3 regions of the Cryobacterium sp. Sr3 genome follow, and region 3 is predicted to be linked to each of the others. Evidence: predicted binding sites of a transcription regulator. Region 3 holds the regulator's gene; each other region holds the start of a gene.
The links. The regulator LexA, encoded in region 3, represses DNA repair genes until DNA is damaged. The targets are predictions, from matches to a motif close to TCGAACANNTGTTCGA.
Positions count from the first base shown of each region.

Region 1: E3N94_RS09190 (DUF222 domain-containing protein) is a predicted target of LexA. The motif match lies at 3,076-3,091, and genes of this name have one in related genera.
Region 2: E3N94_RS12150 (HNH endonuclease signature motif containing protein) is a predicted target of LexA. The motif match lies at 4,747-4,762, and genes of this name have one in related genera.

Region 1 is NZ_SOFA01000033.1:41,897-51,401, forward strand. Features, by position in the region: gene E3N94_RS09175 (hypothetical protein) at 1-51, shown strand, start outside; gene E3N94_RS09180 (hydroxymethylglutaryl-CoA reductase, degradative) at 48-2,423, shown strand; gene E3N94_RS09185 (helix-turn-helix transcriptional regulator) at 2,685-2,966, opposite strand; gene E3N94_RS09190 (DUF222 domain-containing protein) at 3,166-3,924, shown strand; gene E3N94_RS09195 (DUF222 domain-containing protein) at 3,893-4,150, shown strand; partial or broken gene E3N94_RS09200 (recombinase family protein) at 4,762-4,928, opposite strand; gene E3N94_RS16555 (cytidine deaminase) at 4,989-5,336, shown strand; gene E3N94_RS09205 (DUF4395 domain-containing protein) at 5,463-5,969, opposite strand; gene E3N94_RS09210 (hypothetical protein) at 6,066-6,419, shown strand; tRNA gene E3N94_RS09215 (tRNA-Leu) at 6,652-6,735, opposite strand; gene E3N94_RS09220 (DUF3662 and FHA domain-containing protein) at 6,975-7,724, shown strand; gene E3N94_RS09225 (FHA domain-containing protein) at 7,721-8,305, shown strand; gene E3N94_RS09230 (PP2C family serine/threonine-protein phosphatase) at 8,310-9,505, shown strand, end outside.
Region 2 is NZ_SOFA01000038.1:126,912-136,416, forward strand. Features, by position in the region: gene E3N94_RS12125 (citrate synthase) at 1-538, shown strand, start outside; gene dapD (2,3,4,5-tetrahydropyridine-2,6-dicarboxylate N-succinyltransferase) at 814-1,794, opposite strand; gene dapE (succinyl-diaminopimelate desuccinylase) at 1,812-2,906, shown strand; gene E3N94_RS12140 (hypothetical protein) at 2,882-4,099, shown strand; gene E3N94_RS12145 (DUF3117 domain-containing protein) at 4,163-4,339, shown strand; gene E3N94_RS12150 (HNH endonuclease signature motif containing protein) at 4,770-6,317, shown strand; gene E3N94_RS12155 (O-methyltransferase) at 6,586-7,218, opposite strand; gene E3N94_RS12160 (Sec-independent protein translocase TatB) at 7,305-7,685, shown strand; gene ppk2 (polyphosphate kinase 2) at 8,269-9,234, shown strand; gene E3N94_RS12175 (succinic semialdehyde dehydrogenase) at 9,276-9,505, opposite strand, start outside.
Region 3 is NZ_SOFA01000032.1:30,160-39,664, reverse strand. Features, by position in the region: gene dapF (diaminopimelate epimerase) at 1-487, shown strand, start outside; gene E3N94_RS08850 (methyltransferase) at 521-1,132, opposite strand; gene hflX (GTPase HflX) at 1,174-2,712, shown strand; gene E3N94_RS08840 (methylenetetrahydrofolate reductase) at 3,006-4,001, shown strand; gene metE (5-methyltetrahydropteroyltriglutamate--homocysteine S-methyltransferase) at 3,998-6,340, shown strand; gene lexA (transcriptional repressor LexA) at 6,534-7,238, opposite strand; gene E3N94_RS08825 (LysM peptidoglycan-binding domain-containing protein) at 7,522-7,878, shown strand; gene E3N94_RS08820 (histidinol-phosphate transaminase) at 7,928-9,007, shown strand; gene hisB (imidazoleglycerol-phosphate dehydratase HisB) at 9,034-9,505, shown strand, end outside.

The DNA of each region.
Region 1 (9,505 bases), on a different contig from region 3:
GTCCCGCTCGGCTTCTTCGCCGCCGGCCTACAGGGAGGCACCGCGTCATGAGCCGGTCCCGCATCCCCCGCTTCTACCAGTTGTCGGTCAGTGAACGCATCGCGCTCCTCCGGCAACGTGGTGTCCTGTCGACGGATGCCGCCGCGCACCTCGCAGACGGAACGTCCGCCCTCGACGTGGAGGCCGCCGACCGGTTGATCGAGAACGTGATCGGCGTCTTCTCAATGCCGATGGGACTCGGCCTGAACTTCCGGATCAACGGCCGGGACCACCTGGTGCCGATGGTGGTCGAAGAGCCCTCGATCGTCGCCGCGGTCAGCTCCGCGGCCCGGCTGGTGCGCCAGGCCGGCGGGTTCACGAGCGTCGCCGACGAGCCGCTGCTGATCGGCCAGATCCAGGTCGTCGACCTTATCGACCCCGAGCGCGCCCGGGCTGACCTGCTCGCGCGCGGCGACGAGCTCGTGGCGTTGGCCGACAGCGGGCATCCGAAAATGGTGGCGCGCGGCGGCGGCGCCCGCGGCATCGAGGTCTTCCTGCGCGGTGCGACGGCGCAGAACGGCGAACTGCTCGTCGTGCACCTGCTGGTCGACACCCGCGATGCGATGGGCGCCAATCTCGTCAACTCGATGTGCGAACGGCTCGCCCCACTGGTCGAGGAGATCAGCGGCGGCCGCGTGTTCCTGCGCATCCTCTCCAACCTCACCGACCGGGCCCTGGTGCGCGCCCGTGCCGTGATCCCGCACGCGCTGCTCGAGACCGCCGACTTCCCCGGCGAACGCGTGCGCGACGGTATCGTGCTCGCAAACGAGTTCGCGGCCATGGATCCCTACCGGGCCACCACGCACAACAAGGGCATCATGAACGGCATCGACGCCGTCGCCCTCGCCACCGGCAACGACTGGCGGGCGATCGAGGCGGCGGCCCACGCCTACGCCGGCCGCGGCGACGGCTACGGCCCGCTCACCACCTGGAGCGTGAACGACGCCGGCGATCTCGTCGGCGAACTGACCATCCCGTTGAAGGTCGGCACGGTCGGCGGCCAGGTGGAGTCGAACCCGGCCGTACGGCTCGCTCACACGATCCTCGGGGTGTCTTCAGCGCCCGAGCTGGCCGAGGTGATGGCCGCCGTGGGGCTGGCCCAAAATCTCGCCGCCCTCAAGGCCCTGTCGACCAACGGCATCCAGCACGGCCATATGCGCCTGCACGCGCGGGCCGTGGCGGCTGCCGCCGGCGCCAGTGGAGCCCGGTTCGAGGAGGTCGTCGAGAGGCTCATTGCCGACGGCGAGATCAAGGTGTGGAAGGCGCGCCAGATCATGCAGGCCCTCGAAGAGAGCAGTGACGGCGACCGGGTTATTGAGCCGGCCGCGCCGGATGCCGGGTACGGCACCGCCGCCGTCGTCGCCTTGCCCGCGGCTCACCCCGCACCCACGGCCACCCTTACGCCCAGCGCTTCCGCCACGTGCGCTGCTGCCCTCACCCCCGGCGCCCCCGGCCCGGATGCCCACCTCGGCTACGGTAAAATCATCCTGATGGGCGAGCATTCCGTCGTCTACGGCTACCACGCGATCGCCGCGCCGATCGGTCTGTCGGTGCGCGCGCAGGTCACCCGCCAGGCGTCGCTCCGCGAACCGGTCATCGCCGACCGGGACGTCGACGGCTCGGTGCGCGAACCGATCCGAGCAGACCTCTCGCACCGGGTGGCGGCGCTGATCGTCACCCGGCTCGGCGTGCCCGACGCCGGCCTTCGGGTCGACGTGTTCTCTCACCTGCCGCGCGCCAGCGGCCTGGGTGCCTCCGCCGCGTTCGCGGTAGCGTTGATCCGCGCCGTCGCCGACAGCTTCCAGCTCACGATCAGCGACGCCGAGGTCTCGAGCCTCGCCTTCGAGTGCGAACAGATCGTGCATGGCACCCCGTCGGGCATCGACAACACCGTCGCCACCTTCGGCCGGTCGGTTCTTTTCCAGAGATCGGATGCCCCGGGCGGCCACACGATCCGCGACATCTTCACTCCCCACCCGATCCCCATCGTCATCGGGCTGTCCGGGGTGGAGTCGCTGACGAAGCAGACCGTGGGCCTCGTGCGCAGCGCCTGGCAGCGCAACCCCGCGCGCTACGACGCGATCTTCAGCCAGATCGACGGGCTGGTGTTGGCCGGGGTAGACGCGCTCCGCCGCGGCGACATCGCCGAGCTCGGCGAACTGATGAACATCAATCAGGGACTGCTCAACGCGCTACAGGTGTCGAGCCCGGAGATCGAGTCACTCGTGGCAATCGCCCGCCGCGCCGGCGCCCTCGGAGCGAAGCTGACCGGTGGCGGGGGCGGCGGCGCCATGATCGCTATCGCCGAACCTGGCGGCACCGAACCGATCATCACCGCGATGCGCAGCGCCGGCTACACGACTTACCTCACCGAGATTCGCTGAGCACCCGAAATTCGAACCTGTATTTGAGGTATTCGGAGCTGGGCATCTTGCCATTCCCGACAGCGATAAAAGGCGATTATGGCAGTCGTCCACAGGTTTCACGCGTAGTTATCCACACCGGGCGTTCCAGTAATTATGCGGGCAAAAGCCACATTTCACTCTGCTGTCCACAGGGTTATCCACAAGGCTGTGGATAGACGTATCTTCGACGTCTGCCAGGCCTGCCTGCCCGCCTCGCGGCGCAGGTCTCAATCGGCGGCCCTACGGCGGGCCCACGCGCCCCGGCCACAGGTCGACACCCAAACCGTTCTCCAGACGGGCCACGGTCGCCAGGTCCGGCCAGGACCGCCCGTGCAGCACCGAGAGCAGTGTCGTGTGGTCGAGCCCGGCATCGCGCGCCGCGGCGCGCACGCTCCGCTCGCCGATTGCGGCCTGCACGTTCACCGCGAACTGACGGGCCACCTCGCCGACGGCGCCCGCCGACGGCACGTCGGGCCACCCCACCACGAGGTCACGGGGAGCAGGTCGCGCCGGTCTGGACATAGCCCGAGCGTAGACGACGGATGTCCCCCTCGGATCGCCCACCCCAACCCGTCAGTCGAATCCACGGTGGTCGGGCTGGTCGAGACCCGGTGAGCCGCTCTCTGAACTTGTGAACAAACCTTCGAGATAAACTCTGAATCGAGTCTCTAAATACTGACAGACTCTCGACTCTGTGTTCGCTTTGAGGTATTCTCGTATCATGATCAATCTCGCGGATGACCTCAGGCAAGCGGCCGATGCCGTCGCCCTGCTGGGTTCCTCGAGTGCCGATTATGAGGCGCTGGCTGATGCCGCGGTATTGTCCGGTCAGAAGCAGATCGCGGCGGCTCGCCGCCTGCTCGACACCCGCGCCGCGTGGATGGCCGGCACCATCGCCCGGCGGTCCCGGCCGGAGTTGGGCCACTCCGGGTTGGCGGCGCAGCAGGGGTTTCTCTCGCCGGAGGCCCTCATCCAGAAGTGGACCGGCTCCTCGAAGGGCGACGCCTACAAAATGGTCGCCGTCGGCACCATGATGGCTGATGCCGAAGCAGCCGAGAAGCAGGTCGAGGCGGCGCTCTCCTCGCCCGACGCGGATGCCGCCGAGGTCGCCGAGTTCGAGGCGAAGGTGCCGTGGCAGGCGCCGATCGCCCGGGCCGTCACCGCCGGCACCCTCTCCGTCGACGCGGCCGAGTCGATCCGCTCAGGGCTCGGCCAGATCGACGCCGCGGTCACCGCCGAGAAGCTCGGTGCGGCACTCGAAGCGCTACTCACCGAGGCGTCGTCACTGAATGCCGACGAGGTCTTCAAACGGGCGAGACGGATGCGCGACCGGCTCGATGAGGCCGGCATCGCCGCCCGCGAGAAGCAGGCCTACGACGACCGCTACCTGCGGGTCTACCGGCTGGGCAACGGCGACGTACGACTCAGCGGGCTGTTCGCGCCCGAAGATGGCGAGTTCGTGCTCTCCACCTTCGACTGAGCAGGTCAACGAACACGGGCCGGCCGAACCCGCCGCTCACGGGCAGATCGAGGGCAGCCCTTTCCCCATCTCCCAGGAAACCATCGACCGGCTGCTCTGCGACGCCGGCACCCGCGGCATCAAATTCGACGACAACGGCCAGATCATCAACGTCGGCCGCGACGAACGACTCTTCACCGAGAAACAGCGCGCCGCGATGGCTGTGCGTGACGGCGGATGCCTCTGAATCGACTGCGACAGATCACCGGCCTGGAGCGAAGCCCACCACACCAACGAGTGGTCGAAAGGCAACGGCTACACCGACCTCGCCGACGGGGTACTCCTCTGTCATCCCCACCATCTGCTGCTGCACAACCAGCATTGGACGATCAGCCGCACCGGAACTCAGCATTGGTTGCGGCCACCGGTGGAGGTTGACCCGAAGCGGACACTGATCGCTCTGCCGAGCAAGCGGGCGAACCTGTAGGGCGGGACGGGTCGCCGGGTCTCGACGGGCTCGACCACCGGAGCTGAAACTACCGGAACGACACAAGGCCCCCAATCTCTCGGGGGCCTTTCTGTCCGAATGGGTGGACGGCAATCAACCCATCGTGTTCGCTGTGGGTAGATTGCAAAACTCAAAACTTCGGCCTGACCCCGTGTGCTGGTTACGTAGTTCCTCGCGATTCTTCTAAATGATCTTGCCGATCCTCTGGCGTTCGACGAAAATCTTCTGAAAATTCATGGAATCGAGGGACACGCCTCCGCTGGCTCCACCGCGCTGTAGCGCCCGCGAGCGCCACGAAAGCTAGCCTTCCTGAACCGCCTACACCCGTGTGTGGTGTGGTGCAGTTTCTGGTCATCGACGATGTCTTTCCCGTCGCGCAGTGACCGGGCGAGGCGGTCGAGCTTGGCGACCACAAGCGTGTCCCCGGCCCGGCATGCAGCCAGCGCTTCTCGTAGTCCTGGCCGCGCCCGGTTCGTGCCGGTCACCCTTGATCGGTGAACGTCCGGCTATCGGGCACCCGGTAGATATAGATCCAGCACATACGTCGGCGACGGACGTCCCAACAGCGAATGCTGGAATGGATGTGCGCCAACTCACCGGTGACGACCTGGAACTCATTGCGAGAGCGGAAGAGGCAATTGATGCCAACGCGGACGTTGAAGGCGGGGTACACACAGTCGGGGCTGCCGTTTGTGATGCCACGGGACATATCCACGTCGGCGTCAACGTTTATCATTTCACGGGTGGCTCCTGCGCTGAGCTCGTCGCGCTGGGATCAGCACGAACCTCCGGAGCGCGCGAGCTCACGGCGATTGTCGCCGTGGGCGACAGTGGGCTTGGCGTGAAAACCCCGTGCGGCCGCGATCGCCAAGTTCTTGCCGAAGAGAAAGCGACAGCTGATGCGGCGAGCTCGGTTGCTGGCTAGTTCGACCATGAGTTGTCACGGGACGGCCGGGTGCCTCACGAACGGATAGCTTCCCATAACGCCGTTGACAGTTCCTGATGAGGCAACCCGACCGAGCTGTGGTTCTGCGGCGTGGACCCGACCTTTTCACCTTGCTGCTGCGTGAGGAAGAATTAGTCTGTACAACCACGATCCGAGACACCAATGGGTCGTGGTGAGAATTGTGCCGCCGAGAGCTACCATTCCTCCCAGCACGATTCCCAGTGCTGATAATCCGAAATAGAAGGACAAGGCCGCACCTGCAAGTAGCACGGTGGACAGCAGGTAGGAAAACCGTCGTGGACTCGGCGTGGGGGGAAGCGCCGGAGCGCGAAACATATGGCGAACGACCAAGTTATAGACCAGATCGAGAATCATGCCACGGGGAAATAGTGCACCTGTGAGAGGAACGATTGCACCCAATCCAAGAATGATAGGCGACTGCAAAATCAATCCGAGAACGATCAAGACAGTGCCCACTGCCGGTGTGAATCGTAGGGGCCATGCGTAACAAGACTTGGCTTCATCATCGAGGCCTCCGAATCCCTGCTTATCCAGATTGGTCTTCGTTAGTTCTCTCAGTGCCGCCACCTTCGATTCCTTAATGCTGGCCATAGGCAACCCCATTTCGCAGACAGGGGCTATTCGTCTTTTCTTAAGACATCTCAATGTTCCTAGGATATCGAACCCATGCCTCCGGCCCGGCGATGAGTGTTCACTCCCACTCCCGGCACCTACATGGCAATCGACCGTGCCAGTGGCAAGCGCGTCACCAGACCCGTCACACCAGTGACCGTCACCATCCCGATGGATGCCGGAGCCCCAGCCGAACGGAATCAGGACCCCCGGTTGGCCGTGAAGCACCTCCAGAAGTTCGCCTTCAATTACCTCGCGGCGACCATCGCCGCCGTGTCATCGAACCTGCGGAAGATATTCGACTTCTTCGTGAAGACCGCCGAACGTGACAGCGGCGAAAGTCTCTCCCGAGAACGCCGACGCAAAGAAGCCACCGGAACACCGTTGAACAAACACAGCGCACTTCCCGCCCTGGCACCGCCGCAGTAACGGAAACCAACGCCAATTCCGAACGTCACCCCGCGCACCGAACGCTTCAGCTTGCCCACCAGCAGGCTGATTGGCGTTTAAAGCGCAAACCCCCGAGCGGCGAGCGTTAAAACGGCCACCGAACGCGCACTGAGTCGTTAAAAGAAGAAGGCCGGCCGAGCATTTCTGCTCAACCGACCTGTCCACTTGGATTTCATGACAACCATTCCTGGATTTCCTGAAACACCCACTGTGCGCGAGGGGGGACTTGAACCCCCACGTCCTTTCGAACACTGGCACCTGAAGCCAGCGCGTCTGCCAATTCCGCCACTCGCGCGAACTTAGGCAGATTAGCACTTTCCGAGGGCACAACGCCATTCGAGACAGGCAGGCCGCGCGAACACAGGTCTGCGCGGCGTGCCGAACATCCTGAACACGCGCCCGATATGCGCCCGACATGGTGACCCGGACTGGCTCCCGTAGGATGACAACCCTCACCGGGTATTGCCCGGCGGGTGAGTTAACACTTGAGACAAGTAACATGCTCATAGCCGAAAGGATCGGATCGGGAGACCTGTGGGCATTCTGGATAGTTTTGAAAAGGGTCTCGAACGCGCCGTCAACGGTGCGTTCGCCAAGACCTTCAGGTCGGGGCTGCAACCGGTTGAAATCACCTCAGCACTGCGTCGCGAACTCGACACAAAAGCAGCGGTCGTGTCCCGCGATCGCATTCTCGCGCCCAATCGCTTTACGGTGCGAATGAGCCATGCCGACTTCCAGCGCATGTCCGCCCTTGGCCAGACCCTCCTAGACGAACTCACCGAACTCGTGCAGCTGCACGGCCGCGAGCAGCGTTACCAGTTCGCCGGCGGCGTCTCGATCACCCTGTCCGCGGATCGCGGCCTCAGTGAGGGCATGGTCCAGATCGACTCCAGCACGATCAAGGGCAGCGTCTCCTGGATCCCCGTGGTCGAGGTCAACGGCAAGCGCTATCCCCTGACGCAGTCGCACACCGTCATCGGCCGCGGGAGCGACGCCGACATCACCATCGACGACTCCGGCACCTCTCGCCGGCATGTCGAGATCCTCTGGGACGGCTCCCGTGCCCAGGTGCGCGACCTCGGCTCGACAAACGGCTCCCAGCTCAACGGTTCACCGGTCACGCAGGCCATCCTCGAGCCCGATTCAGTCGTCACCATCGGCCGCACCCGCATCGTCTTCCGGGTCATCGCGCAGGCATCCTCTTCCGAGCCGGTGACCGAGCGTCACCGCGACGGCGGCCGCGAACGTCACGACATGGACGGATTCTGGGGACCCACCGCATGAGCGTCAGCGAGCTCACCCTGCTGGTGCTGCGCCTCGGCTTCCTGCTGGTGCTCTGGCTCTTCATCTTCGGCATCGTCTATGCCCTGCGCAGCGACCTGTTCGGCCAGCGCGCCCGCAAGATGCAGGCGGATGTCACTGGCTCGGCCGGCGCGCCCGCCGCGTTCCCGAGCGCCACGCCCGTGCCGAGCGCCACCCAGCCTCCCGCCGCCGCGGCCTCCGCGCCGACGGAGCAGTTCACGGCTCGGCCTGGCCCGGCGTTCACCGCCGTGGACGACAAGGCCACCAGCCAGAACGCGACCCGCCTCGTGATCACCTCCGGCCCGAAGTCCGGCACTGAGTTCCCGCTCACCGGCGACTCGATCACGATCGGGCGGTCGGGCGACTCGAGCCTCGTCATCCGTGACGACTACACGTCTACCCACCACGCGCGTCTGATGCTCTGGCATGACAAGTGGATGATCCAGGATCTCGATTCAACCAACGGCACCTTCCTGGATGGCAACCGTTTGGCCGTGCCGACCCCGGTCCCCCTGAACACCACCGTCAAGATCGGCGCAACCAGCTTCGAGCTTCGGCGGTAGCTGCATGGCGACAGTCAGTCACAGCGCGGCCGCGTCCCACGTTGGAAAGATTCGGTCCAACAACCAGGACTCCGGCTATTCCGGGCGCCATCTCTTCCTGGTTGCCGACGGCATGGGCGGGCACGCCGGCGGCGACGTCGCTTCGGCGATCGCCACCAAACGCATCATGGATGCTGACCGGGACTTCCAGTCCCCGCAAGACGCCGAGTTCGCCCTGCAGGCGGCGCTGATCGCCGCGAATTCGCAGCTCGCCGAGACCGTGTTCGAGCACGCCGAACTCACCGGCATGGGCACCACCGTCAGCGCGCTGATCGTGCTGGAAGACGAGGTGGCGATCGCGCACATCGGTGACTCGCGCATCTACCTGCTCCGCGAGGGCGAACTCTCCCAGATCACCATCGACCACACCTTCGTACAGCGGCTCGTCGACAGTGGCCGCATCACCGAGGCGGAAGCCATGGTGCATCCGCGCCGCTCGGTGCTCATGCGCGTGCTGGGCGACGTCGAATCGGCGCCGGAGATCGACACCTCCATCCTTGCGACCTTCCCCGGTGACCGCTGGCTGATCTGCTCCGACGGGCTCAGCGGCGTGGTCTCTAATTCGGGCATCGCCGCGGCCCTGCTCAGCCCACTTGACGCCCAGGGCGTGGCCGATCGCCTGGTCAAGGAAAGCCTCGACGGCGGAGCCCCTGACAACGTCACCATCGTCGTCGTCGACATCGGCTCACCCGCCGAACGCATCGACATGCCCACCGTGGTTGGGTCGGCATCCGCTCCCCTCGCCTTCGGCGAGGAGCCCACCCGCGGCCGGGCGCTGCGCATGTCGAGCTTGCGCCTGCACCCCGTGCGTGAAACGCACTTCGAGCCTGACTCCCAGGACTATCTCTCGGAGCTGATCGAGGAAGACAATCGCCGGGCCCGCCGCCGCAAGATCACCTGGCTGGTCGGCATCATCCTGCTGATTCTGGCCATCGTCGGCGCCGGCTTCCTCGGCTACCGGTGGACCCAGTCCCGTTACTACGTGGGGGTGGAAGGCAGCACGGTCGCCATCTTCCAGGGCGTGCAGCAGGACCTCGGCCCCCTCTCCCTGTCCTCCGTCTTCGAGGACACCGACCTGGAGCTGTCCGAACTGCGGGTCTACGACCGGCAGCAGGTCGAAAAAACCATCAGCGCAACCTCCCTCGCGGATGCGTTGCTCAT
Region 2 (9,505 bases), on a different contig from region 3:
CCTGTTCGCGTCGGTCTCCGCGGGCATCAACGCGCTTTCCGGGCCTCTGCACGGCGGCGCCAACGAGGCCGTGCTCAAGATGCTGGGCGAGATCAAAGCATCCGGCGAAGGCGTCGAGAAGTTCGTTGAACGAGTCAAGAACAAAGAACAGGGCGTTCGCCTGATGGGCTTCGGCCACCGGGTGTACAAGAACTACGACCCGCGGGCGACCCTGGTCAAGGAGAGCGCCGACGAGGTGCTGGCCGCACTGGGCGTCAAGGACGACCTGCTGGACATCGCCAAGGAACTCGAACACATCGCGCTCAACGACGACTACTTCCGGGAGCGCAAGCTCTACCCGAACGTGGACTTCTACACCGGCGTCATTTACAAGGCGATGGGCTTCCCGACCAGCATGTTCACGGTGCTCTTCGCGATCGGCCGGTTGCCCGGCTGGGTGGCGCACTGGCGCGAGATGAACGAGGACCCCACGACCAAGATCGGTCGCCCGCAACAGCTCTACATCGGGTCGCCGGCCCGCGATTTCCCGCGCCGCTAGCCGCCGCGAGGCACCGCGCGCCCGCTGCCGGGATCGGACCAATTCGACGGAGATTCTGCCGAAAATGCCGGTTTCCGGCCTGTTTAGGGCGATTTCGAGCAGAATCTCCGTCGAATTCGTCAGAGACCTGGGGCTGTAGTCAGGTGGCGCCCCGGCGATGATGGTCGGGTGCGTCGTTCCCACGCCACTCCCTTGCGACTGGCAGCGTACTCAGCGGAGGCGCCGCCGTGCGGGTTGTTTCGGTCGCGCTCGAGCGTCGGACCGGCCGCCCGGCGTCAGGCGTGCAGCTGGGCGTTCAGCACGATGCCGGTGCCGGTGCGCGCCAGCACCTCGACCGCGCCCGAGACCGAGTTGCGGCGGAAAAGCAGGTTCGCGACCCCGGAGAGTTCGACGGCCTTCACCGACGGCGTCGTGCCGTCGGCAGTGCGCGGCTGGCCCGGCAGCAGCACCTTGGTGCCGGCGGTCACATAGAGCCCCGCCTCGACGACGCTGTCGGCGCCGATCGAGATGCCCACCCCGGAATTGGCCCCGAGCAGGGCCCGTTCGCCGATGGACACCCGTTCGGTACCGCCGCCGGAGAGCGTGCCCATGATGGAGGCACCGCCGCCGATGTCGGCGCCGTCACCCACGACGACACCCTGAGAGATCCTGCCCTCGACCATCGAGGTGCCGAGGGTACCGGCGTTGAAGTTGACGAAACCTTCGTGCATCACCGTGGTGCCGGGGGAGAGGTACGCCCCGAGACGCACCCGGGACGCGTCCGCGATCCGCACCCGGTCGGGCGTGACGTAGTTCAGTAGCGGCGGGAACTTGTCGATTCCGGTCGTCTGGATGCCGTGGCGCTGCAGGGCCGGCCGCAGTCGGGTGAAGTCGGCGGGCAGCATCGGGCCGGCATTCGTCCAGACCACGGCGGGCAGGTGGCCGAAGATGCCGTCGAGGTTGAGGGTGTTCGGGCGCACCAGCAGGTGCGACAGCAGGTGCAGGCGCAGGTAGGCATCCGACGTTCCGGTAGGCGCAGCGGTGAGGTCGATCTCGATCGTCACGGCCTCGATTCGCACCATTCGCCTCGGGTCCACCCCGGCGAATTCCTCGAGTTCAGACGGCACGATCCAGCGGTCGCGGCCGGCCGGCAGGGTTCCGAGCCGAGGTTCGGGGAACCAGGTGTCCAGCACCGTGCCGTCGCCGGCGACGGTGGCGAGGCCGTAGCCCCACGCGTTCGAGGGGGAAACGGATGTCGGGGGCACGGCGGAGGTCATGGCTCTAGGTTAGTAGAGTGCCCCAAAACACCGTGAACCTGGACCTGTCCGCGACCTCGATCGAGCTCACCCGGGCGCTCTGCGACCTCGAGTCGGTGTCCGGTAACGAGGCCGCCATCGCAGACGCGGTGGAACGCGCGCTGGCCGGGTACCCGCACCTCGACATCATCCGCGACGGCGACACCGTCGTCGCCCGCACCGACCTGGGTCGGGCCCAGCGCGTGATCATTGCCGGCCATCTCGACACGGTCCCGCTGAACGACAACCTGCCGACCCGGTTCGAGACCATCGATGGCGTCGACTATCTCTGGGGCCGCGGCACCGTCGACATGAAGGCCGGCGTGGCCGTGCAGCTGAAGCTGGCCGCCGAACTGACCGCGTCCAGCGTCGACGTAACGTGGATGTGGTACGACCACGAGGAGGTTTCCGACGACCTCAACGGTCTCGGCCGCCTCGCCCTCAACCGGCCCGACCTCTTCGCGGGGGACTTCGCCATCCTCGGTGAGCCCACAAACAGCCAGATCGAGGGTGGCTGCAACGGAAACGTGCGCGTGGAGATCCGCACCTTCGGGCTGCGCGCCCACTCCGCCCGCAGCTGGGTCGGCGACAATGCCATCCACAAGATCGGGCCCGTCATCGACATCCTGGCGGCCTACGAGCCGCGGCAGGTCGAGGTCGAAGGCCTCGTCTACCGCGAAGGCCTCAACGCCGTCGGCATCGGCGGCGGCATCGCCGGCAACGTCATCCCCGATGAGTGCATGGTGCACATCAATTATCGGTTCGCCCCCAGCCGCACCTCGGCGGAGGCCATCGTGCACCTGGAGGAGCTCTTCGCGGGCTACGAGATCACCGTCGTCGACCGGGCCGAGGGTGCCCGGCCGGGCCTGGATGCCCCGCTGGCCCTGCAGTTCCTGACCGCGGTCGGCGGCGAGGCCAAGCCCAAGTACGGCTGGACGGATGTCGCCCGCTTCTCCGCCCTGGGCATTCCCGCCGTCAACTACGGCCCCGGCGACCCGCTGAAGGCCCACGCCGACGACGAACGCGTCGCCCTGGCGCAGATCACGGACTGCGAGGACGGCCTTCGCGCGTGGCTGACCACAAGCGTCGGGTAGCCGTGGCGTCGTCCGGCTGGAAGGCCGGCTACCGGCTCACGCCGTGGTGGGCCCTGGTCGCCCTGATCTGGGCCGCGTCCCGGCTCGTCACGACCACCCTGGTGCTACTGCTTGCGAATGTGCAGGGTGCCAACCCGTGGACGGGCGTGTCACCCGGCTACGCGGAGTTCGCGAACATGTGGGACGCCCGCTGGTACAACATCGTCGCCGTCGCGGGCTACCCGTCGACACTGCCGCTCACCGCCGGCGGGGAGATCGCGGAGAACGCCTGGGCCTTTATGCCCGGCTACCCGGTGGTCGTGCGCCTGCTGATGGTGCTCCTCGGGCAGCCGTGGGCACCCGTGGCCGTATTCGTGTCCCTGGCCGCCAGCCTCGGCGCCGCCCTGCTGTTCTACCGGCTGATGCGCACTGTACAGGCCTCCGGGACGGCGTTGTTCGCGGTGGTGCTGTTCTGTGTGGCCCCGCTGTCGCCCGTGCTGCAGTTCGGTTATGCCGAGTCGCTGTACCTCTTCCTGCTCACGTTGGCACTTCTCCTGCTGCTCGAGCGGCGGTATGTGCTGCTGTTCCCGGTGATCGCCGTGATGGCGCTGACCCGGCCCAGCGGCCTGGCCTTCGCGCTCGCCCTGGGGCTGCACGTCCTGCACCGCTGGCTTGCCCGGACACAAGACCCGTTTTCGGTGCGCGAACGGTTGCTGGCGTCATCCGTTGCCGTGTTCAGCGGCATTTCCGGCCTGGCCTGGCCGGCCATCGCCTGGATCGCCACGGGGTCGATCACCGCCTACACCGACACCGAGCTGGCCTGGCGGTCGGCCTACATCGGCTACCAGGAACTCGTTCCGTTCACCGCCTGGTTCCAGGGCGGTGTCTGGTGGCTCGGGATGCCGCTGGGCATCATCGTTGTCTCGGGGCTCATCCTGGCGTTCGGCCTGACCCTGTTGCTGCCGGCGGTGCGCCGACTGGGCACTGACCTGCGGTTCTGGCTCGCCAGCTACGGCCTCTACCTGCTAGCGGTGTTTTTCCCGCAGTCGAGCACCTTCCGCCTGCTGATGCCGATGTTTCCGTTGTTGGGTGCCGTGGCGCAGCCGCGGAGCGCCGTCTACCGGGTGGGCATCGTGCTGCTGTTCATCGCCGGACAGTGGGGCTGGCTCCTGCTGTGCTGGGGGGTCGACGGAGCGGACTGGACACCTCCCTAATTACAGTCTCAGCCCGTAATGGCAGATAATAGAAGTTCAGACGAATGAATGGAAGGGGAGTTCATGGCGGCCATGAAGCCAAGGACCGGAGACGGGCCAATGGAGGCTGTAAAAGAGGGGCGCCTTATCATCGTGCGTGTTCCGCTCGAAGGTGGAGGTCGACTTGTCGTCTCTGTGAACGACGCTGAAGCCAAAGAGCTTCACGATGCCCTCGCCGGTGTAGTCCAGCCGACCGTATAGTTCCAGGATCGGCCGCGCAGCTCAGGTTGTGCGGCCGATCTTTTTTGCCGACCTGGAGCGGATGGGTTTCCCGCGGACAGCCGTCGCACCGCCCGTAGGAGGTACCCGTCACCGGGCCCGCCACCCGCATCCGTCGGCACGTAAACGTTGAGAATCTTAGGAAACGCCGGTTTGGGCGCCATCAGTTCCGGCGTGTCGCGTATTTATCCGAGTTGACGTCACGACGGATGCCCCGGGCTGGCTGCGCTCGCCGCCGGTGGTTAAGCGTGCCAAAACCCGGCAGTCCAGCCTGCAAACCCGCGCCGCACCATCCGTGCCCCGCGCCGCCACCCCCTTCTGTCACCAAATCAATTAGAACAGGAAAACGAAACTCAACAGTTATATTCCCTCAGCTATTGACTCCACCTTAGAACGTGTATACGATATATGCATGGCTGGAGGCCCCACTCCGCACCACCCCACCGCCTCACCGCAGGCGGTGCCTTCCCTCGCGCAGGCACCCCGTGCACAGTCATCCCTCGTGCAGCAGTTGCAGCAGGCCCGTGATCTGGCCGTGGCCGTGCTCGACTCGGTGTCTTTCTCGCTCCTGGGCGAGGCGGACGCGATGATGGTGCTGGGCACGGTTGAAGACCTCGGCCGTCGGGTCGATGCGGCCAGGGTTGCCTCTGCCGCCGACATTTCGGTGCGGTCCCGCCGCATCCTGGGCCATGAGTCCCTGGCGTATAAGAACGGGGCTAGCAGCGGCATCGACCTGATCACTCGCCTGACCCGCGTCTCTTCCCGGGAGGCGAACCGGCGGGTGCGCCTGGGCGAGAACGTCACCCCGCGCCGGGCGGGCACCAGCATGTTGCCGCCCTACTACCCGGCCGTGGCCGATTCCCTCACCGCCGGGGACCTCGGCGTGGACGCGGCCGAGAACATCGTCACCGCCCTCGACCAGGTCGCGGCCCGGGTCGCGCCCGACGAGCTCGGCACCGCCGAACGTGCCCTGGTGGCCAGTGCGACCGGCGCCGTCACCGACGACACCCGCGGCCTGCCCGGGGAGGGGTTCGCGTTTCCTGCGGACCTGGTGCGGGGCATGGCGGGGCAGTGGCAGGCCCGCCTCGATCCCGACGGCACCGCCCCCAACGAGCCCGTCGCCGAGGCCCGCAGCACTGTCGGCTTCGGGCTCTTCCGCGACGGCCTCTACCCGCTCCGCGGCGGAGTCACGCCGGAGCTCCGCGGCATCATGAACGCCATCTTCGACACGTATCTCTCCGCCCACGCGGCGCCGGCATTCCCCACGGCCAAGGAACAGGCGCGCATGGCGGCCGGGCAGCTGATCCCGGGGGCGGAGGCCGCGGCCCTCAGCGACGACCGTAACGGTGGTCAGAAACGCGCCGACATCCTCCGTGGTGTGTTCGAAGCCGCCACCCGTGACGCGGGGACCCCGACCATGGGCGGCGCCGCCCCCACCGTCATGATCCACGTCAACCAGGCCGACCTTACCGCCGACCATGGGGTGGGTTGGATCGACGGCGTCGAAGCGCCGATCTCTCTGACAAGTGTGAAGCAGGCGCTCTGCGCCGGCGGATTTCAGGAGATCCGGTTCGGGCCGCACAACGAGGTCCTCAGCCTCAGCACCGAGAATCGTTTCTTCAACCGGGCCCAACGCCGCGCCATCAGCGCCCGCGACGGCGGCTGCATCATTCCGGGGTGCACCGTGCCCGCCGCCTGGTGCGAAGTACACCACGTGATCCCCTGGCACCGCGGCGGAAAAACCGAGATCACCAACGGGGTCCTGCTCTGCTGGTACCACCACCACAGCATCGACACCTCCGGCTGGAACATCCGCATGATCCGGGGCACACCCCAAGTCCGGGCACCCTACTGCTACGACCCCACCCGCACCTGGCGGGCCGCGGAAGGGAACCCGGCCAACCGGGCACGGGCACGGGCACGGTCTCGGCCTCGGCAGGCTCGACCAACGTCAGGGTGAGTCCCCGGGATCGGGTCACCGGTCTCGTCCGGCTCGACCGACGTCAGCTTAAATCCCCGGCCGCGAGCGACCTGAGCCCGGTGGTCGAGGTCGTCGAAACCAGGCGGGCCATCTTCCGAACCCGGCCCGGGGCATCCGTTAGCGCGGGTGGCGACAACGGATGCCGGTGTGGGGGCCTCCGAGGCCGGCGCACCGGGTCTCGACAGGCTCGACCACCGACAGGCTCGACCACCGATCGGCTCGACCACCGGAGGGTGTGCTCGACCGTCTAGGCGCGGAGCTTGGTGATCTGCAGCAGGCCGTCGCCCACAGGGGAGAGGGCACTGATGACTGCGGTAGACGAGGCGATGACGGTCAACAGGGTGCGGAAGCCGGTCGCCACATCGTCGCGCTGGGCCGGGTCGGCCACTCGGCCGCGCCAGAGCGCGTGGGCCACGAGCACGGTTCCGCCCGGACGGGCCAGGCGCAGAGCATGCTCGACATACTCGATCACACACTGCGGATCGGCGTCGACGAACACAATGTCGTAGGAGTTCTCGTTCATGCGCGGCAGTACATCCGCTGCCCGGCCCGTGATCAGGCGTACCCGGTTCACGGGGATGCCGGCTTCGGCGAAGTTGGCTTTGGCGTGCTGCTGGTGGTCGACCTCGGTGTCGATCGAGGTGAGGGTGGCGCCGGGGGCGCCGGTGAGCAGCCAGATGCCGGAGACGCCGGCACCGGTGCCGACCTCGAGAATGCTCCGGGCCCCGGTGGCGGCCGCGATCACGGCCGATTGAGCGCCGACCGCCGGAGAAATCGCGTCGATTCCGAGTTCGAGGGACTGCTGTCTGGCCCGCGCCACAGCGTCGGACTCCACGACTGAGTCGTCGGAGAATTTCCAGTTCAGATCTTTGTCAGACACAGCGCAACTCCAGTAGATGAATGGGTCAAGCCTAAGGGGGGCCGGGCATGGTCCGGGGAGGCCTCGCCGGGGGTTATTCTGGGGGAATGTTCGGTTTGACCTTCGAGAAGATATTACTGATCGGGATTGTCGCCGTCTTCCTGCTCGGACCCGAACGGCTTCCCCACTATGCCGCCCAGCTCGCCCGCCTCGTGAAGCAGCTCCGGAACCTGGCCAACGGGGCCAAAGACCGGATGCGGGACGAGATGGGCCCGGATTTCGACGACGTCGACTGGAAGAAACTCGACCCGCGTCAGTATGACCCGCGCCGCATCATCCGTGAAGCTCTCACCGACGAAGACGAGCTGAAAGGCCAATCGGCGACCGTGTCGCGGGCGGTGCCGAACCCCGACGGCGCCTATCTGCAACGCAAGCGCGCCAGGGAGGCCGCCACACTGCCGGCGCCCTTCGACTCCGAAGCCACGTAGCCACGTAGCCACGCAGCCACGAAGCCACGCGGCCAAACGAACCAGGTGACGAGCACACCGGACGCGGCGTATTCGAGCTGGCGGACGTCGGGAACGGGTACGTTGGGCAGGTTGGTCAGGTTGGGCAGGCCGGGCACGTCGGGCACGTCGGGCACGTCGGGCACGTAGACCCGCGACACGGGCCGAGTGCACTCGGATCGTGTTCCCGACCGCTGCGATGACCTCGCCGGACAGCCCGAATGACGAGAAGTCCTCGTCGACCACGATCAGGCGCCCGGCCGGAAAGAGCGATGCGCGGAAGGTCCCCTGGTTGGCCGCACCCTCGCCGGTGTCCGCCACGGCCGCTCGGTCGTCGCCCAGCCGGGAAAGGGCGACGGCCTGTCCGACGGCGGGCGGTAGATCGTCGGCGATGATTCTCGAGCAGGAGAAATGCGTGCCGGGGTCGAACAGGTGTATGTGCCACTCGAGGCTGAGGCCGAGGGCCGGGCGGTGAGCGGCGCAGTGCGCACCAGAATATGCAGGCCGGGCCATACGGGCGATGCGTGCACGCTACGCTGAACCCACGTATCTGAGGAGTGTGACCGTGTCGAAGCCGTCGAACACCCACGCGAAGCCCAAGCGGGTGCCGCTGCCCGTCTACTCCGCCGAGTTGCGCAATCTGCAGACCGAGTTGGTCGCCATGCAGGAATGGGTCAAGGAGTCCGGGGCCCGCATCGTCGTGATCTTCGAGGGCCGGGACGCGGCCGGCAAGGGGTCCGCGATCAAGCGGGTCAGCGAGTTCCTCAATCCCCGCGTCGCCCGGATCGTCGCCCTGCCGGTGCCGACCGAGCGCGAGCGCGGCCAGTGGTACTTCCAGCGGTACATCGAACACCTGCCCTCCACGGGTGAGATCGTGCTGATGGACCGCTCCTGGTACAACCGCGCCGGCGTCGAACACGTGATGGGGTACTGCACCCCCGACGAGTACCGCCGGTTCCTGCACCAGGCGCCCCTCTTCGAACGGATGCTGGTCGAAGACGGCATTCTGCTCGTCAAGTACTGGTTCTCGGTGTCCGACACCGAGCAGGAGAGGCGGTTCCGGTCACGGCTGAACGACCCGATGCGCCGCTGGAAGCTGTCCGGGACCGACCTTTTCTCGATCACGAAGTGGGTCGATTATTCCCGCGCCAAAGACGAGATGTTCGTGCACACCGATCTGCCGGAGGCCCCATGGTGGGTCGTCGAGAGCGAGGACAAGCGGGCCGCGCGCCTCAACATGATCAGCCACCTGCTGTCGATCGTCCCCTACACGCATCGCGAGCCGCCCCAGGTGACCATTCCGACTCGCCCCGCCGGCTCGGAGTACGAGCGCCCGCCGCGCGAGCTGAACCGGCCAGTGCCGGACATCACGACCACGCTGGGAAAGCCCACGGCGAAGCCGAAGGGCAAGGCCAAGATCAAGAAGAACGCGAAGAAGGCGACCAAGGCGGAGGCGGCGAAGCTGGCGCCGGAGAAGGCGGCCCAGCAGGCGGCCCAGCAGGCGGCGGCGTCGGCCAAACTGTTCGTCTGAGCCGGGTTCGCGGAGCCGGGTCACGGCTCTGCTGCCCGGGGTCAGCGGCGGCGGATGCCCTTCAGCACGGCCGCCAGCAGCAGCATCGGCCCGGCCAGCCGCTCGAAGTCGTGGCCGGTGCGCGGCAGCTGCACGAGACCCGTCGGACGCGCGATGGTGACGGCGTCCACGAACCTGAGCAGTCCCTCCGGGCCGTTGCGTCGGCCGAGACCGGACTGCTTCAGGCCGCCCATCGGGGCCGCCACCGAGGAGAACGACCCGCGATAGCCCT
Region 3 (9,505 bases):
GGTCGACCTCGGCCGGTGGCGCCTCGACGGTATCGAACCGCTCGTTCGGGCGAAGGACCTGCCCGTGGCCCGCCCCGGTCTCGGCATCAACGTGGGCAACCCGCACGTGGTCGTGGCACTGGCCGACGACGACGAGCTCGCAGGCGTCGACCTCACCTTCGTGCCGCAGCTCGACCCTGACCCGGCGGCCGGGGCGAACATCGAGTTCGTGCTTCCGGGCGATCCGCTCGTCGTGAACGGTGTCGGCCGCATCCGGATGCGCGTGCACGAGCGCGGCAGCGGCGAAACACTCTCCTGCGGAACGGGGGCGGCCGCGGCGGCCCTCGCCACCCGGCACTGGGCAGGCGCGGGTGCCCCGAACCAGTGGCAGGTCGAGGTCACCGGCGGCACGCTCGGCGTGCGCATGTTTCCGACCGAGGACGGCGAGCACGTCTCACTGTCGGGTCCGGCGGAACTCGTGTTCGACGGGGTCTTCCGCCTCGGCTGAGAACTAGCTCGGGGCGATGGGCCGCGACGCGGTCTAGTCCTGGCGTTTCACCCGCAGGACCCGGAAGCCCTTGCTGATGGAGTGCCGTGAGGTGCTGAATTCGGCGGGCAGGTCGCCGTCGAGCCAGCGCTGCAGGGAGTCGGAGCCGAGGTTGCGCTGCACGACGAGCCAGGCATCCGAACCCGGCTCCAGGCGCGGCAGCCAGGTACGCAGCATGGTGTGCAGTTCGGTTTTGCCGACCCGGATCGGGGGATTCGACCAGATGGTGCGGAACGCCACGTGGGCGGGCATCTGATCGGGCCGCACTGCGGTGATGTTGGTGAGGCCGAGCTCCTCCGCGTTCAGCCGCACCAGGTCGAGCGCCCGCTCGTTGACGTCGACGGCCCAGATCGTGGCGCGGGGTGAGGCGAGGGCCAAGTGCAGGCTGATCGGACCCCAGCCGCAGCCCAGGTCGAGGAAATCGCCGCCGGGCGGCGGGGTCGGCGCGCTGTTCAAGAGCACCTGGGTGCCGGTGTCGATGTGCTCCGGGCTGAAGACCGAATTGGCTGTGGTCAGCTCGCGCTCTTGGCCTCCCAATCGAACGGTCACCTGGCGGAGTTTCAGGGTGCTGTCGGGTGCCGGGGTGAAGTAGTGGTCGGAAGGCATAGAGGGAACTTACCGTGCATCGAGGAAGTATTGTTAAAGGAATGACTGAGTCACATCTGCCCGACGACACCGACGACGTGGTCGCCCGCGTTCTCGCCAGCGCTGATAGCAAGGCTGCCGGCTATTCGCTGTTCCGCAGCGGCTCCGCGCAGGCTCTGCAGGCCGAATCCGGCCCGTCGCACGACGACGAGGGTCACGACGGCGTGCAGCAGGACCGCGAGGACCGCAACGCGCTGCGCCGCGTGCCCAGCCTCTCCACCGAACTCGAGGACGTCACCGAGGTCGAGTACCGCCAGCTCCGGCTGGAGAACGTCGTTCTGATCGGCCTGTACACGCACGGGACCGTCGCGGACGCCGAGAACTCCATGCGCGAACTCGCCGCGCTGGCCGAGACCGCCGGCGCCACCGTTCTCGACGGCCTCATGCAGCGCCGAGCGAAGCCCGACGCCAGCACCTACCTCGGCAAGGGCAAGGCCGAAGAGGTGGCCGGCATCGTCAAGGCGATGGGCGCCGACACCGTCATCGCCGACACCGAGCTGGCGCCCAGCCAGCGGCGCGCCCTCGAGGACGTCGTCAAGGTGAAGGTCATCGACCGCACCGCCGTGATCCTCGACATCTTCAGTCAGCACGCCAAGAGCCGCGAGGGGAAGGCCCAGGTCGAACTCGCCCAGCTCGAATACCTGCTTCCCCGCCTGCGCGGCTGGGGGGACTCGATGTCCCGCCAGGCCGGAGGCCAGGTGGGCGGCGCCGGTGCGGGCATGGGTTCGCGCGGCCCCGGCGAGACCAAGATCGAGCTGGACCGCCGGCGCATCCACACCCGGATGTCCCGCCTCCGCAAGCAGATCCTCGAGATGAAACCCGCTCGCGAGGCCAAGCGGGCCAACCGCAAGCGCAACGCCGTGCCATCCGTCGCCATCGTCGGTTACACCAACGCCGGCAAGTCGAGCCTGCTCAACCGCATCACCCGGGCCGGCGTGCTCGTCGATAACTCCCTGTTCGCCACCCTGGACGCCACGGTGCGCAAGTCGACGACGGCCGACGGGCTGCTCTACACGCTGACGGACACCGTCGGGTTCGTGCGGAACCTGCCCCATCAGCTGGTGGAGGCGTTCCGGTCCACCCTCGAGGAGGTCGCCGACGCCAACGTCATCGTGCACGTCGTCGACGGCTCGCATCCTGACCCGGCGAGCCAGCTTGCCACAGTGCGCGAGGTCATCGCCGAGGTCGGCGCCCGGGAGATCCCGGAGGTCGTCGTCTTCAACAAGAGCGACCTGATCAGCGATGATGACGGGCTCGTGCTGCGCGGACTCTGGCCGAAGGGCATTTTCGTCTCGGCCCGCACCGGCGAGGGCATCGAGGAACTGCTCGCGACCATCTCGGACCTGCTGCCGCGGCCGTCGATCAGGCTCGAGTTGCTCATCCCCTACGAGCGGGGCGACCTGATCGCGGTGCTGCACGATCAGGGCACGGTGCTGTCCACCGAGTACGCCGAGACCGGCACCCGGGTTACGGCTCTGGTGACTGATGAGATTCGGGCGCTGTTCGAGCCGTTCGCCGTGCCGCCGGCCGTCACCGGCTGACCCGCCGGCTTCGCTCCGCGTACCTCGGCAGGCCTTCGCCTGCCGATGTCCGCACTCCTCCGGCCTGTCTGAGCCGCTCCGGCGCCAGCTGATGACATATTCGGTCACAGACCTGCCGGGCACCGGGCGTGCTTGTTAGAGTCTTCTCAATCGTTGCCGCCGGTCTCCTGACCGGCGGCATGGAGCGACAGCCGAGCCCGGCACCCGCCCGCGAACGCCCGCCTGGCTTGCCGGGCGGTCCGCGGTCGCCCGGCCCCCGGTGACTGACACTGGCAACTGTCGAATGAGGAGCAATGCCCCACACCTCGGATCCTGCATGCCGGAAAATCCCGTTCTCATTCGAGTTGTATCCGCCCACATCGGATGCTGCCACCTCCGTGCTGCACGCCACTATCGAGCGGCTGGCCGCGGCCGGCCCGGAATTCATTTCGGTCACCTACGGTGCGAACGGCTCCTCCCGGCGCTCCTCCCTGGACGTGCTCACCCACATCCTGCGCACCACCACCGTGGACCCGCTGGCCCACCTCACCTGCGTGGGCTCGTCCAACGCGGAATCGAGCCAGCTGATCCGGGAGTTTCTGGACGCCGGGGTGCGGAGCTTCCTGGCCCTGCGTGGCGACCCGCCGGAAGGCATTCGGGAGGGTGAGGCCTTCCTCGGCGACCTGGGCAGCGCCGCGGAACTGGTGCAGCTGATCCACCGGGTGCAGGCCGAGCGGGTGCCGTACCGCGAGGCCGTGATCCCGGGACTCCCTGCCGCCCGCACGATCAAGCGGGAACGGGAGAAGGTACGCATCGCCGTGGCCGCCTTCCCGAACGGCCACCCGCGCTCCCGGTCGGCCACCCAGGACATCGACGCGCTCCTGGCCAAGCAGGCCGCCGGCGCCAACCTGGCGATCACGCAACTCTTCTTTCACGCCGACCACTACCTCAGCTTCATCCTGCGAGCCCGTGCCGCCGGGGTCGAATTCCCGATCCTGCCCGGGATCATGCCGGTCACGAGCCCGGCCCGCCTGCGCCGCATCCTCGAGTTGTCCGGCGAGGAACTGCCGTCCGAGCTGGCGATCGCGCTCGAGGTGGAGCCGACGAAGGAAGGCCAGCGTGAGATCGGCATCCGTCAGGCCACCGAACTGGCCCGGCAACTCATCGCCGGCGGTGCCCCCGGGCTGCACCTCTACGCCTTCAACCAGCACGAGACCGTGCTCGCCGTGCTCGACGGCTGCGGTCTGCTCACCCCCACCCTGCCTGCTTCCGCACTGCCTGCCCCTCACCCCGTCAAGGAGAACTCATGACCCACACTTCCGCCTTTCCCGCCTTTCCCGCCGGCACCATCCTGGGCTACCCGCGCATCGGGCCGCGCCGCCAACTGAAGAAGGCCGTCGAAGCGTTCTGGGCCGGATCGGTCAGCGCCGACGAGCTCGAAGCGACCGCGGCCGCCCTGCGCCAGAGCACCAGGAAGCGCCTCGTGCAGCTGGGACTCGGCCGGGACGACTCGTCCATCCCGGAATCCTTCTCCTACTACGACCAGATGTTGGATGCCCTGAGCACGGTGAGCGCCGTCCCCGCCCGGTTCGCGCATCTGCGGGGCGCGGACGGCCACCTCGACCTGGCCGGCTACTTCACCCTCGCCCGCGGCGAAGGGGAGAATCCGCCGCTGGAGATGACCAAATGGTTCGACACCAACTACCACTACCTGGTGCCGGAGATCGGCCCCGAGACCGAGTTCACCCTCGCCGGCACCCGCCTGGTGCGCGAGTTCGAGGAGGCGAAGGCGGCCGGATTCCTGACCCGGCCCGTCATCGTCGGCCCGGTCACCTTCCTGCTGCTGAGCAAGCCCAGCGACGAGGCCCCGGCCGGATTCAGTCCGCTTGACCGCCTCGACGACCTTGTGCCGGTCTACGCCGCCCTCCTGCAGCGGCTGCGCGCCGCTGGAGCCGAATGGGTGCAGCTCGACGAGCCTGCCCTGGTCAGCGAGAGCATCGACATCCCGAGAACGGATGCCCTCGCCGGCCTCCGCTTCGCCTACAACACCCTCGGCGCCGTCGCCGAGCGTCCGGCCCTGTTTGTCGCCGCGCCGTACGGCAGCCTCGACGACGCCCTACCCGTTCTTGCCATCACCCCGGTGGAAGCCATCGGGCTTGACCTCGTGCGGGGAAGCGTGCCGGCGGAGACCCCCGGACTCGACACGACCACTCTCGTGGCTGGCGTCATTGACGGCCACAATATCTGGCGCGGCGACCTGGCCGCCGCCTTCGACACGGCGGCCGGCCTGGTCCGCCTCTCGCCGCGGATCTCGGTTTCCACCTCTACCTCGCTGCTGCACGTTCCCCACGACGTCGACGACGAATCGGCGCTGGACGACGACCTGAAGACCTGGCTGGCCTTTGCGGATCAGAAGGTCGCGCAGGTTGCCACACTCGCCCGCGGCCTCAGTCTGGGTCGCCGTGCCATCGAGATCGACCTCTCTGCGGCCTCCGCGGCCCTCGACGCGCGGGGGGTGGCTCCCGGAGTCCACGATGGCGCCGTTCGGGTGCGCGCCGACGCGCTCGCTCCGGGCGACTTCACCCGGGGCGCCTACGCAGCCCGAGTGGCAGCCCAGGAGATGGCCCTCGGGCTGCCGTTCCTGCCGACGACCACGATCGGATCCTTCCCGCAGACCGGGGACATCCGTCGGGCCAGGGCGCAGCTGGTACGGGGGGTGCTGAGCACCGCGGACTACCGGGACCTGATGCGCGCCGAAATCCGTCGGGTCGTCTCGCTGCAGGAAGACATCGGCCTCGACGTGATCGTGCACGGGGAGCCGGAACGCAACGACATGGTGCAGTACTTCGCCGAGAACCTGGACGGCTTCGCGGTCACCGAGAACGGCTGGGTGCAGTCCTATGGCAGCCGGTGTGTGCGCCCGTCGATCCTCTGGGGTGACGTGTCCCGGCCGCGGCCCATCACGGTCGAGTGGTCGGCGTTCACGCAGGGGCTGACGCCCAAGCCCGTCAAGGGGATGCTCACCGGTCCGGTCACGATCCTCGCGTGGTCGTTCGTGCGCGACGACCAGCCGCTGGGCGAGACGGCCAGGCAGGTGGCCCTGGCCCTCCGGGACGAGATCGCCGACCTGGAGTCGGCCGGCATTCAGATCGTCCAGGTCGACGAGCCCGCGCTGCGGGAGCTGCTGCCGTTGAAGCAGAAGGACCAGGCGGAATACCTCGACTGGTCGGTGGGGTCCTTCCGCCTGGCGACGGCCGGTGCGGCCGCGGCCACCCAGATCCACACCCACCTCTGCTACTCGGAGTTCGGGGTGGTCATCGACGCGATCCGCAACCTGGACGCCGATGTGACCAGCATCGAGGCGGCACGCTCTCGCATGGAGGTGGTGGGCGATATCCGGTCCCAGGGCTTCGACCACGGTATCGGCCCGGGAGTGTGGGACATCCACTCGCCGCGTGTGCCGAGCGTGTCCGAACTCACCGACCTGCTCGAGCGCGCCGCGGCGGCCATCCCGGCCACCCGGCTCTGGGTGAACCCCGACTGCGGCCTCAAAACCCGCGGCTACACCGAAACCGTCCAGTCCCTGCACAACATGCTCGCCGCCACCCGCATCCTCCGCGCCCGCCTGACCTCCTCCGTCTCCGCCTGACCCCGCCTCCACCCACACAAAAGCCGGGCACGACACCAAGAACAGTGTTCGTGCCCGGCCCACAAGACCCGGCTCACAAGACCCGACCGAAATAACCATGGTGACTCAACACGCGCGCGTCTCCACGACGCTGGTCGAAACCGTCGAGACCAAGAGTCGGCCTGAAATGCTGATGTGCTTGAGTGCTGATGCCCTAAACCGACCGCAGCACTGCCACAACCTTCCCCAGAATCTCGGCGTGATCGCCGACGATGGGTTCGAAGTTGGTGTTGCGGGGCAGTAGCCAGGTGTGCCCGTCGCGCTGGCGGAAGACCTTGACGGTTGCCTCGTTGTCGAGCATGGCTGCAACGATTTCACCGTTTTCGGCGGTCTTCTGCTGCCGCACGACGACCCAGTCGCCGTCCATTATGGCGGCGTCGATCATCGATTCGCCCGACACCTTGAGCATGAACAGATCGCCCTTGCCCACCAGCTGGCGGGGTAGCGGGAAAATCTCGTCGATCTGCTGTTCGGCGGTGATCGGGATGCCGGCGGCGATGCGACCGACGAGCGGAACCATGGCGGCGTCGCCGACCTGCACTCCGGTGTGGAAACTTTCCGAGGCTCCGGCCGTCGTGTCTTCGGGCGACTGCGGAATCTCGATGAGCACCTCCAGTGCTCGGGGACGGTTCGGGTCTCGGCGGAGGTAACCGCTCAGTTCCAGCTGGTTGAGCTGGTGGGTGACGCTCGACAGTGACGACAGGCCGACGGCGTCGCCGATCTCGCGCATGCTCGGCGGATAGCCGCGTTGGCTGACCGAGCGCTGGATGACGTCGAGGATGGCGAGCTGCTTCTCGCTGAGGCTCTTGCGCCGTCTGGTGCCGCCCTTGTCGCGGGGACCGCTGGTGTTCTGTGCCACGTTCGTCGCTCCTCGTTTTGATTGATGCGCTGGCAGCAAGCAGCGAATGCCGCCGATTCACGCGAATGTCGGGGGTGCCTGATTGAGTGTCAATCAACAATCGAAACTGTATCCGCGTTGAGCTCATTAAACAAACATGTATTCGAGTGGGTCGGAATAAATATTGCAGAAACTACCGAATAAAGCTTGATTGTTCGAATAATCGAATATACATTCGGAACATAAGTTCGCATCCGGCTCTCCCGGCCGAGAGTCGGATGCGTCTTCTCACAGGAGGTATCACATGAGCACTGCACTTGAACGAGGCGCCCCCATCGCGACCGGACGCACCCGGCTCCGACTCACCCGGCGCGGTCGCATCGTTTTCACGTCCCTGGCTGCCTTTCCGCTCGTGGCCGTGGCCCTGGCCGTCGCCCTCAACGGAGGCATCGCCGCCGCCGAGAACTCGACCGTCGCTCACGTGGCCTCGGCCTTCGACTACGTCACCATCAAGTCGGGGCAGTCGCTCTGGCAACTTGCCGAGACAATCGCGCCCACGTCCGATCCGCGCGAGGTGATCGCCGAGATTGTGAGCCTCAATCAGCTGCCGTCCGACAGCGTGCAGCCCGGTCAGCGGCTGGCGCTTCCGAACGACCTGTGAACTACCCGCGGCGAGCCCCCGCCGGTCTCACCCCGGTAATATTGGGGGAGTGACCAGTCTCAACGATCTGCCCCTTCGCGATAATCTGCGCGGACTCACTCCCTATGGGGCGCCGCAGTTGCACGTGCCGGTGGCTCTCAACGTGAACGAGAACACCCACGGCATCCCGGCTGAGGTGGCGCAGGACATCGTGGCGGCGTTGGCCGTGGCGGTCACGACCGTGAACCGATACCCCGATCGGGAGTTCACCGAGCTGCGGGATTCCCTCGCCCGTTATCTCGGTCACGGCCTCACCCGAAAGAACATCTGGGCCGCCAACGGTTCCAACGAGGTTCTTCAGCAGGTGCTGCAGGCCTTCGGCGGCCCGGGTCGGTCCGTGCTCGGCTTCGCGCCGACCTACTCCATGTACCCTCTGCTGGCCTCCGGCACCGGCACCCGCTGGATCGCGGGCGGTCGTGACGCAAAGTTCGAACTCTCCCCGGCCACGGCGCTCGAGTGGGTCGACCGGGTTGCCCCTGACCTCGTCTTCCTCTGCTCGCCGAACAACCCCACCGGCACGCCCCTGTCCCTGGAAACGATCGCGGCCGTCTACGATGCGAGCGACGGCATCGTTGTCGTCGACGAGGCGTACGCCGAGTTCGGGACGGATGACGCGCCAACCGCCCTGAGCCTGCTTCCCGGCCGGGAGCGCCTGCTGGTGTCCCGCACCATGAGCAAGGCGTTCGCCTTCGCCGGTGTGCGCGTCGGCTATCTGGCCGCCGATCCCGCCGTGACGGATGCCCTCCGCCTGGTTCGTCTGCCCTACCACCTGTCCGCGCTCACCCAGGCTGCCGCGGTCGCCGCGCTCGTCCACACGCCCGCGATGCTTGCCATGGTCGACGACATCCGCGGGCAGCGGGACCGCATCGTGAGCGAACTGGCCCGGCTTGGCTACACTCCGCTGCGCAGTGCGAGTAACTTCGTGCTGTTCGGCGGCGTTGAGGACCCTCGGGCCACCTTCGAGGCGCTGCTGGCGGAAGGCATCCTTGTGCGCGACGTCGGCATCCCGGGCCACCTGCGGGTCAGCGCCGGCACCGAGGCCGAGACCACGGCGTTCCTCGACGCCCTCGAGGCGCTTGGGCGGCCGTGAACGGCGCGGGCCAATAAACTAGTCGTATGAGCTTCTCTTTCGCGACCACCTCGCCCCGTTTCGCCCACCTGCAGCGCGAGACCAGCGAGTCGAGCATCGACCTGTCGCTCAATCTCGACGGCACCGGTGAGTCGGACATCCAGACGTCGGTCCCGTTCTTCGATCACCTGCTCACGGCCTTCGCGAAACACTCGTTGACCGACCTCACCGTGCGCGCCCGCGGCGATATCGAGATCGATGTGCACCACACAGTCGAGGACGTCGGCATCTTGCTCGGCCAGGCGATCAAGCAGGCTCTCGGGGACAAATCCGGCATCTCCCGCTACGGTGACGCCGTCGTGCCGCTCGACGAGGCCCTCGTACAGGCCGTCGTCGACATTTCCGGGCGCCCCTACCTCGTGCACCAGGGCGAGCCGGCCGGTTTCGAGTTCCACCTGATCGGCGGCCACTTCACCGGCTCCATGGTGCGCCACGTGTTTGAGGCTATCGCCTTCAACG